3 regions of the Paracidovorax sp. MALMAid1276 genome follow, and region 2 is predicted to be linked to each of the others. Evidence: predicted binding sites of a transcription regulator. Region 2 holds the regulator's gene; each other region holds the start of a gene.
What was found. Region 2 encodes sigma-54, which starts transcription at its own class of promoters, with help from an activator protein. Its sites were predicted from a motif close to TGGCANGNAANCTGCTTT; they were not measured.
Positions count from the first base shown of each region.

Region 1: the regulator sigma-54 is predicted to act here: its motif matches at 2,010-2,027, upstream of ACOQFS_RS06400 (ethanolamine ammonia-lyase subunit EutB).
Region 3: the regulator sigma-54 is predicted to act here: its motif matches at 1,905-1,922, upstream of ACOQFS_RS03390 (ammonium transporter).

Region 1 covers NZ_JBMIRS010000094.1:86,312-89,582, reverse strand. The annotation lists gene eutC (ethanolamine ammonia-lyase subunit EutC) at 1-505, opposite strand, end outside; gene ACOQFS_RS06400 (ethanolamine ammonia-lyase subunit EutB) at 545-1,963, opposite strand; gene ACOQFS_RS06395 (DUF2905 domain-containing protein) at 2,074-2,268, shown strand; gene otsA (alpha,alpha-trehalose-phosphate synthase (UDP-forming)) at 2,358-3,271, opposite strand, start outside.
Region 2 covers NZ_JBMIRS010000210.1:17,295-20,565, reverse strand. The annotation lists gene lptA (lipopolysaccharide transport periplasmic protein LptA) at 1-332, shown strand, start outside; gene lptB (LPS export ABC transporter ATP-binding protein) at 380-1,159, shown strand; gene ACOQFS_RS16940 (RNA polymerase factor sigma-54) at 1,159-2,745, shown strand; gene ACOQFS_RS16935 (acyl-CoA thioesterase) at 2,851-3,271, shown strand, end outside.
Region 3 covers NZ_JBMIRS010000056.1:3,350-6,620, forward strand. The annotation lists gene ACOQFS_RS03380 (GMC family oxidoreductase) at 1-40, shown strand, start outside; gene ACOQFS_RS03385 (hypothetical protein) at 84-422, opposite strand; gene ACOQFS_RS03390 (ammonium transporter) at 532-1,872, opposite strand; gene ACOQFS_RS03395 (sulfite exporter TauE/SafE family protein) at 2,251-3,009, shown strand; gene ACOQFS_RS03400 (ABC transporter substrate-binding protein) at 3,268-3,271, shown strand, end outside.

The sequences.
Region 1 (3,271 bases), on a different contig from region 2:
CCACTTCGTCGCCCAGCGCTACCCGCGCCTGCCGGGCGATCACCACCGGGCCGATGCCCCAGTCCGCAGGCGCCTGTTCGCAGATGGCCGCCACCAGCGGCGGCGCATGCCGCGCCACGGCCAGCGACGACAGGCCGTCGGCCACCACCAGCAGCAGGTCGATGGGGGCGCGGGGCTCGGCAGCGCCCGCGCCCAGCGCGTGCGCATCGGCGTCGCACAGCCGCCGGCCCAGGTCCGGGCGCAGCAGATAGGTCGGGCGGTCGTGCGCGGCGCTGTGCACCTGCAGCGTGCTGCACCCCTGGGCCTGCAACTGCGCGGCCAGGCCTTCGGCGTCCAGCGGGATGTGCACGGCGTCGCGCGCCTGCGCATGGGCCAGCCCAAAGCGCAGCAGCTCGGCCGTGGGCAGGGCGGCGCCCGTACGGCCCAGGGCCAGGCGGGCCTGCGTGTGGGCGCGCAGGTCGCTCCAGGGGTCGGGTGGAATGGCAGGGGCGGGTGCGGGATTCATCGGCAGCCTCGGGGTGGTGTGGTGCGCTCGGGCGGCTGTTCAGGGCGACACCTTCAGCCGTCGCATCTGCGCCAGCGCCGGGTGGTGCTCGGTCGCCTGCAGCAGCCGCCCGTTCTCGTCCGTGATGTGCATGCGCTCCAGCCAGGCTGCGAACTCGGGCGCACAGCGCAGCCCCAGCAGGTCGCGCAGATAGAGTGCATCGTGGAACGAGGTGCTCTGGTAGTTGAGCATGATGTCGTCCGCCCCCGGCACGCCCATGATGAACGTCAGGCCCGCCGTGCCCAGCAGGGTCATCAGCGTGTCCATGTCGTCCGAGTCGGCCTCGGCATGGTTGGTGTAGCACACGTCGCAGCCCAGCGGCACGCCCAGCAGCTTGCCGCAGAAATGGTCTTCCAGCCCCGCGCGGATGATCTGCTTGCCGTCGTACAGGTATTCCGGCCCGATAAAGCCGACCACCGTGTTGGTCAGCAGCGGCGCAAACGCTCGGGCCACGCCGTAGGCCCGCGCCTCGCAGGTCTGCTGGTCCACGCCGTGGTGCGCGTTGGCCGAGAGGGCGCTGCCCTGGCCGGTCTCGAAATACATCACGTTGTCGCCGATGCCATCCTCCCCAAAATCTGCGCCCCGGCGCAGCGACAGGGCCGCTGCGCGCGCCTCCTGCAGCAGCGCCAGCGTGATGCCAAAGCCTCGGTTGGCCGCCTCGGTGCCCGCGATGGACTGGAACACCAGGTCCACCGGCGCGCCGTGCTCGACCATGCGCAGCGTGTTCGTCACATGCGTCAGCACGCAGCCTTGCGTGGGGATCTGCAGCGAGGCGATCACCTCGTCCAGCATCTGCACCAGTCCCGTGAGTGCGGCGACGCTGTCGGTGGCCGGGTTCACGCCGATCACCGCGTCGCCCGCGCCGTACAGCAGCCCGTCGATCATCGACGCCGCGATGCCGCGCAGGTCGTCCGTGGGGTGGTTGGGCTGCAGCCGCACGGCCAGGCGGCCGGGCAGGCCGATGGTGTTGCGAAAGCGCGTGACCACGCGGCACTTGCGCGCCACCGCGATCAAATCCTGGTTGCGCATGAGCTTGCTCACGGCGGCGGCCATCTCGGGGGTGATGCCGGGCGCCACGGCGGCGAGCGCGGCGCTGTCGGTCTCGTGCGCCAGCAGCCAGTTGCGGAAGTCGCCCACGGTGAGGTGGGCGATGGGCGCAAACGCCGCGGTGTCGTGCGTGTCGACGACGAGTCGGGTGACCTCATCGGTCTCGTAGGGAACGAGCGCCTCGCTCAGGAAGCGGCGCAAGGGCACGTCGGCCAGGCACAGGCGAGCGGCCATGCGCTCCACGGCCGTGGTGGCGGCCACGCCGGCCAGCACATCGCCCGAGCGCAGGGGCGTGGCCTTGGCCAGCATGTCGCGCAGGCCGCCGAACTGCCAGCGCTGGCCGCCCAGGATGACGTGATCGCTGCCTGCCATGGGTGGAAGAGGGTGTTCAGAAGTCGGGTGCGGAAATGAGCGATGGGCTGCAAGTGCCGTGCCACATTCTCGCGTGCCGCGAGATCCTGTGCACCTACACTTGCGCCACCATGCTCCGCTGGTTTCTCGTCATCTTTCTGGCCCTGATGCTGATCAGCTGGCTGTCGCCCCTGCTGCGTCGCATGGGGTTCGGGCGCCTGCCGGGCGATCTGCGGTTCCGGTGGCTGGGGCGCGACTGGGACGTGCCCCTGGCGTCCACGCTGCTGTTGAGCTTTGTGGTCAGCCTGCTGGCCAAGTGGCTTTAGGTTACCGGTTACCGGTTACCGGTTACCGGCTACCGGAGTCTGGTCACAAAGGCTGCAGCGCCGCAGCGCGAAGACGCTGCCCCCGCTGCTCAAGCGCCCGCAGATTGCAGTGCGCTGAGAAAGCTCTGGCGCCACCAGTGCACGTCGTGCTCGCGGATGCGCTCCATCAGTTTCTGGTGCCGCGCCTGGCGTTCGGCCAGCGGCATCTGCAAGGCCTGCTGGATGCTGTCTGCCATGCCCTGGGTGTCATAGGGGTTCACCAGAAGCGCTTCCTTGAGCTGCTCGGCCGCACCGGCAAAGCGCGACAGCACCAGCACGCCCGGGTCGTCCGGGTCTTGCGCCACCACATATTCCTTGGCCACCAGGTTCATGCCGTCGCGCAGCGGCGTCACCAGGCCCACCGAGGCCGCCCGGCACAGCCCGGGCACGCGCTTGCGCGCCACCATGCGGTGGATATAGCGCACCGGCATCCAGTCCAGCTCGCCATAGTCGCCATTGACGGACCCGCACAGCCCTTCCAGCTCCTGCCGCAGATCGGCATAGGCATTCACGTCATCGCGCGTGGGCGAGGCGATCATGATGAGGGTGGAGCTGCCGCGGTTCTCGGGATAGCGGTCGAGCAATTCGCGGAAGGCCCGCACGCGCTGCGGAATGCCCTTGGAGTAATCGAGCCGGTCGATGCCCATGAGCAGCCGGCGGCGCGAGTATTCCGCGCGCATGCTCTCGTAGGTTTCCACGGCTTCGCTGGCCTGGGTGAGCCGGGTGAACTCTTCCACGTCGATGCCGATGGGAAACGCCTGCACCGCCACCGTGGCGCCAAAGGCACGAACGCGGGTGTCGTCCACTTCTTCAGCGCTGCCCTCGTTGCGCACATAGCGCTTGAAGTGCGACACATCGGCCTCGCTTTGCAGGCCCACCAGGTCATAGGCGAACAACGAGCGCATGAGCCACTCATGCTGCGGGATGGCCGCCATGATGAGCGGCGGCGGCATGGGGATGTGCA
Region 2 (3,271 bases):
AAAGCGAAGTCATTGAATACGATGGCAAGGCCGACAACGTGCGCTTCATCACCCGCGCAGAGCTGCGCCGCTACCGGGGCTCGGTGCTCTCCGACGAGATCACCGGCGCGGTGATCGTCTACAACAACACCACCGACGTCTTCACCGTGGATGGCCAGCGAGCGTCCTCCACCAGCGCGGCAGGCGCTGCCACACCCGCGCCCGGTGGCCGCGTGCGCGCCGTGCTGTCTCCCAAGGACCCGCCGCCCAACGCGGCCGCCGCGCCGGCAGCGCCGGCTGCATCGGCCCCGGCGCTGCGCCCCAGCAACAGCCTTGGCGGCGGCTCCCGGTGAGCGCGCAGCCCTTGCACCCCGGCCCTGGCGGCCCGGCGGGAGAACACCTGCCGGGGGGGGCTGCGCATGCGGGCGATCTTCCGCAGGGCAGCCGGCTCGAAGTGCAGCACCTGGCCAAGTCCTACGGCAGCCGCAAGGTCGTCAAGGACGTGTCGCTGGTGGTGCAAAAGGGCGAGGTCGTGGGGCTGCTCGGCCCCAACGGCGCGGGCAAGACCACCTCGTTCTACATGATCGTGGGGCTGGTGCGCAGCGATGCGGGCGACATCCGCATCGACGGCCAGTCCGTCGCCCACATGCCCATTCACCGGCGCTCGCGCCTGGGGCTGTCGTACCTGCCGCAGGAAGCCTCCATCTTCCGCAAGCTGTCGGTGGAGGAAAACGTGCGTGCGGTGCTGGAGCTGCAGCGCGGCGACGACGGCAAGCCGCTCAGCCGGGACGCCATTGAAGAGCGCCTCACGGCCCTGCTGCAGGAGCTGCGGGTGGACCACCTGCGCGCCTCGCCCGCCATGGCCCTGTCGGGGGGCGAGCGCCGCCGGGTGGAGATCGCCCGGGCGCTTGCCACGCAGCCGCGCTTCATTCTGCTGGACGAGCCCTTTGCCGGCATCGACCCCATTGCCGTGATCGAGATCCAGCGCATCATCGGCTTCCTCAAGGCGCGCGGCATCGGCGTGCTCATCACCGACCACAACGTGCGCGAGACGCTGGGCATCTGCGACCACGCGTTCATCATCAGCGACGGGCGCGTGCTGGCCCAGGGCACACCGTCCGAGATCGTCGACAACGCCGAAGTGCGCCGCGTGTACCTGGGCGAACACTTCAAGATGTGATGAAGCCTGGTTTATCGCTGCGCGTCTCGCAGCATCTCGCGCTGACCCCCCAGCTGCAGCAGTCCATCCGCTTGCTGCAGCTGTCCACGCTCGAACTCTCGCAGGAAGTCGAGCAGATGCTCGACGACAACCCTTTTCTGGAGCGCACGGCCGACGAGGCGCCGCGTGAGGAGTTTGGGCTGGACGCAGAAAACACACCCGCCCAGGCCGATGACTATGGCGCGGATGATGCTATGTTTTCAGGAGCTGCAGGCGCAAGTGCAGCAAGCGCTGAAGGCCAAAATGATGCTGAATCGCCAAGCGCTGGCGCTGCGGACGAGCCCGACTGGAGCGGCGACGGCACGGTGGAGATGGCGCCCAATGATGCGGAGTGGGGCGGAGATGCGCCCGCCCGCAACCGCAACGACGGCGAGGGCGACGAGGCCGACGCCACCGAATTGGCCCGCTCGCACGAATCGCTCACGGCCTTCTTGCACCGCCAGGCCCTGTCGCTGCGCCTGTCCGAGGTGGACTGTGCCGCACTGCGCTTTCTCATCGAGTCGCTGAACGACGACGGCTATCTGGAAGAGCCACTCGAAGAGCTGGCCGCCGCGCTCGCCGGCGCCGAAGACCTGGAGCAGATCGAGGAGCTGGTGCACCGATTCACCGTGGCCCTGCGCCTGCTGCAAAGCCTGGAGCCCACGGGCGTGGGCGCACGCAACCTGGCCGAATGCCTCACCTTGCAGCTCAAGGCGCTCGATGCTGATGAAGAGGCAGACCCCGACACCGTGAAGACGGCGCTCACCATCTGCCAGCAGCCGCTCGAGATGCTGGCCCGCCGCGACATCCGCCGCCTGACCCAGCTGTGCGGCGACGGCGAGGAGCGCACCCGCGCCGCCATGGCGCTCATCGCCCGGCTGGAGCCGCGCCCCGGCCGCAAGTTTGTGGACGTGGAGCGCAACATCATCGTGCCCGACGTCATCGTGCGCAAAGCCGGTCGGGCCAACGGGCGGGACGGCCAGCACAACTTCATCGTTCAGCTCAACCCCGACGTGATGCCCCGCCTGCGCGTGCACGACATCTATGCGGGTGCGCTGCGCGGCCACAAGGGCGGCGAGGGCCACCAGGGCATGCAGCAGCGCCTGCAGGAGGCGCGCTGGTTCATCAAGAACATCCAGCAGCGCTTTGACACCATCCTGCGCGTCTCGCGCGCCATCGTCGAGCGGCAGAAGAACTTCTTCACCCACGGCGAGCTGGCCATGCGCCCGCTGGTGCTGCGCGACATCGCCGATGAGTTGGGCCTGCACGAATCCACCATCAGCCGCGTGACCACCGCCAAGTACATGGCCACGCCCATCGGCACCTACGAGCTGAAATACTTCTTTGGCTCGGGCCTGGGCACTGAAACCGGTGGCAACGCATCCAGCACCGCCGTGCGCGCGCTCATCAAGCAGTTCGTTTCGGCCGAAAACACGGCCAAACCCCTGTCCGACAGCCAGATCGCCGAGATGCTCAAGGAGCAGGGCATCGAATGCGCGCGGCGCACCGTGGCCAAGTACCGCGAGGCGCTCAAGATCGCGCCTGCCAATCTGCGCAAGGCGCTGTAGATACCTGCGCGCTTGGGGCGAGCGCTGGGCGTGCGCCTGCGCCGCTGCGGCCCCTTGCGTTGACGTTGTTTTTTTCTTTTCGTACCCACCTACCGCAGCCCCACCATGGCCCGCATCGTCTTCGACCTTCCCCCGCACTTCGGCTTTGCCACCGAGTTGCAGATCTACATCAGCCATGTGAACCAGGGCGGGCACCTGGACAACGCGCAGCTGCTCACGCTGGTGTCCGAGGCGCGTGTGCGCTTCTTTCAGTCGCTGGGCTACCCCGAGGCCGACGTGTGCGGCCTGTCCATCGTGGTGGGCGACATCGTGGCGCAGTACAAGTCCGAAGGCTTCCACGGCGAAACCATGCGGGTGGAGATGGCACCGGCAGACTTCAACCGCTACGGCTTCGATCTGGTGTTCTGCATGACCGAGAAAGCCTCGGGCCGCGAGGTGGCGCGCGGCAAGATCGGCATCGTCTTCATCGACCAGGCCAGCCGCAAGGTGGCCCCGATTCCGCAGTCCGTGCGCGAACTGCTGGCCG
Region 3 (3,271 bases), on a different contig from region 2:
GGCGGCGGAGTGGATTCTGCAGGCGCGCGGCCGGGCCTGACGGGGTGGCGGTGCCCCGCGCGCGTCGGCGGCAGGGCCCGGCCTCAGCGGATGCCGCCCACGTAGCGCGGCAGCTCCTGCGGTGCCGCGGGGGCCTGCGGCACAGGCGCCACCCGCGGGCGCGCGGCGTGGGCGGCCACGTCCAGCAGCGGGCGGCGGGCAGCGGCGGCAGGCGCGGCGTGCAGCACCTGGTCCAGCCGGTCGGCCCACTCGGCCAGCTCGGGCAGCTGGTCTTCCAGCGCGCGCTGGCGCGCAAACCGCACGATCTCTCGCGCGTATTCGGCGTTCGCGGCCATCCACTCGGTATCGGTCACGCGCCCCGTCTTGCGCCGCAGCAGCACGTGCAGATGGGCGGCGATGGCGAGGGTGTCGGAATCGGGCATGGGCGGCTCCTTATGGCATGCGGTCGGTCATCCAATGCGTGCTGGGCGGATGATGTGAGCTGCGCCACCCGTGGGGACGACGCATGCCCTGCGACGGACGGGGCTGCATCTACCCGCCCAGCCGCTCGCGGTGCTGCGCGATGTCGAGCCCGGTCTGCTCGCTTTGCTCGTCCACGCGCAGGCCCATGGCGAAGTCGGTGATCCAGAGCAGCACGCCAGTCGCCACCAGGCTGTAGGCCATGACCGCCGCCACCCCGATGGCCTGCGTGATCAGGCTGCCTTCGGCGCCGCCCACCGTCTTGCTGGCCAGCACCCCGGTGAGCAGCGAGCCCACGATGCCGCCAATGCCGTGCACGCCAAACACATCGAGCGAATCGTCGGCGCGCAGCAGGCGCTTGAGGCCCGTGGCACCCCAGTAGCACGCGAGGCCCGCCACCCCGCCAATGATGACGGCCGAGCGCAGCGTGACGAACCCGGCGGCCGGCGTGATGGCCACCAGCCCTGCGACCAGGCCCGAGCACAGCCCCAGCAGCGACGGCCGCCCGCGCACCACCCATTCGCCCAGCATCCAGGCCACCGCGCCTGCGGCTGCGGCCAGGTGCGTCACGGCCATGGCCAGCCCGGCGCGGCCGTCGGCCGCCACGGCCGAGCCTGCGTTGAAGCCAAACCAGCCCACCCACAGCAGGCCCGCGCCCGCCATCGTGAGTGCCAGGCTGTAGGGCTCGAACGCCTCGCGCCCATAGCCGGTGCGGCGCCCCAGGAACCAGGCGCACACCAGTCCGGCCACGCCGGCGTTCACGTGCACCACCGAGCCGCCCGCAAAATCGAGCGCCCCCATCTGCGCCAGCCAGCCGCCCGGCTCCCACACCCAGTGCGCCACCGGGGCGTAGACCACCAGCGTCCAGAGGCTGACGAAGACCAGCAGGGCCCCAAAGCGCATGCGCTCCACCACCGCGCCCACCAGCAGCGCGGCGGTGATGATGGCAAACGTGAGCTGGAACATCGCGTAGACCGATTCGGGGATGTGCGGCGCCACATGGCTCACGGCCAGCTTGGCGGCCCCCAGCTGGAAGTCCAGCCCCGCGAAGCCCATGCGCTCGGTGCCTCCCAGCCAGGCGCTGCCGGGCGTGAAGGCCAGCGAGTAGCCCGCCGCAAACCACAGCAGGCTGACCAGCGCCGCGACGGCCACCACGCTGGCCATGGTGTTCAGCACATTCTTCTTGCGCACCATGCCCGCATAGAACAGGGCGATGCCGGGCAGCGTCATCAGCAGCACCAGGGCGGTGGAGGTCATCATCCAGCCGGTGTCGGCGGCGCTGATCGCCTCCAGCGGCACCAGGCCCGGCCGGTTCAGCGGCGCGGCGCCCGCCTGGGCCAGCGCGCCAGTCCAGGGCACCAGCCCCAAGCCACCCAAAATCCCTGCAACACACCGCCGGTTGACTGCCCCCATGGACGCTCCCTTTCGCAATTTGTTACAGGCGCGTTGCACGAGCCATGCCAGCGTGGGATGGCGTTTGGGGCCCCATCGGCGCGCCAACATCGGGCACGGCGCGTCGGCCGCAGCCCTGGGTGGGGGGCGGGAAACCCCCAATGCACCAGCGGGGTGCAGCCGTTACATTTATGGCACTCGAAAGCGCGCTTCGGTGTGCCAAGCGAGGGGCCGAGGAGACATCCTTTCTACCTACAACCACATTGTTCAAGCACCCAACGAGGTGCATCCTTTTTTCAGGCGCTGGCGATCCCAGCGCTTTTTTCTTGCCCGCGCGCCAGCGCATGGTCCATCCCAATCTGAAAAATTGATAGCACTGCGGGTGCGACAATCCAGCGGATGGAATGGATTTTTATCACCTTCGCCTCGCTGCTGGCAGGGTTTGTGGATGCGATCGTGGGCGGCGGCGGGCTGGTGATGGTGCCGGCGCTGTTTGCGGCGTTTCCGGGTGCGGCGCCCGCCACGCTGCTGGGCACCAACAAGGCGGCATCGGTGTGGGGCACGGCCATGGCCACCTGGCAATACAGCCGCCGGGTGCAGATCCGCTGGCGGGCCATGCTGCCCGCGGCCACGGCGGGGTTTGCAGGCTCGTTTGCCGGGGCCTGGGCGGTCACGGTGCTGTCGGCCGACTTTCTGCGCAAGCTGCTGCCGCTGGTGCTGCTGGGCGTGCTCGTCTACACCCTGGCCAAGAAGGAACTAGGGCGGCACCACGCCCCGCGCTTTGCGGGGCAGGCCGAGGTGGTGGCCGCCTGCCTGATCGGGGTGCTGATCGGTTTTTATGACGGCTTCTTCGGGCCGGGCACGGGCAGCTTCTTCGTCTTCCTGTTCGTGCGGCTGCTGGGCTACGACTTCCTGAACGCCTCGGCGTCGGCCAAGCTGCTGAACTGCGCCACCAACATTGCCGCCATCGTGCTGTTTGCGGCCAAGGGCCACGTGTGGTGGCACTTTGCGGTGACGCTGGCCGTGGCCAACGTGGTGGGCAGCCTGCTGGGCACGCACATGGCACTCAAGCACGGCACCGGGTTCGTGCGCGGCATCTTCATCCTGGTGGTGGGCACGCTGATCCTGAAGACGGGCTACGACGCCTTCCTGCGCTGAGCCCGCTGAACGCGCCGCCCCGGGCTGCCTCAAGTTCGGGGAACCTGCCTAAAACCTGTTGTGAATTGGCCCACAAGCGCTTTTTGGGGGGTGTCCGCAGTGTCAAGGAAAAAGTTCACAACTTTATAATCATGTCCATTTGATGACGGCAGGCCTCGCCATTGGCGATGACACCGCCCTCCTATCCCCAAGCCTCCGGCCTGCTTACCCGCCTGCCGGATTTTTTGTACCTGAAATACCCCCCACAGGACCCTTCCCATGA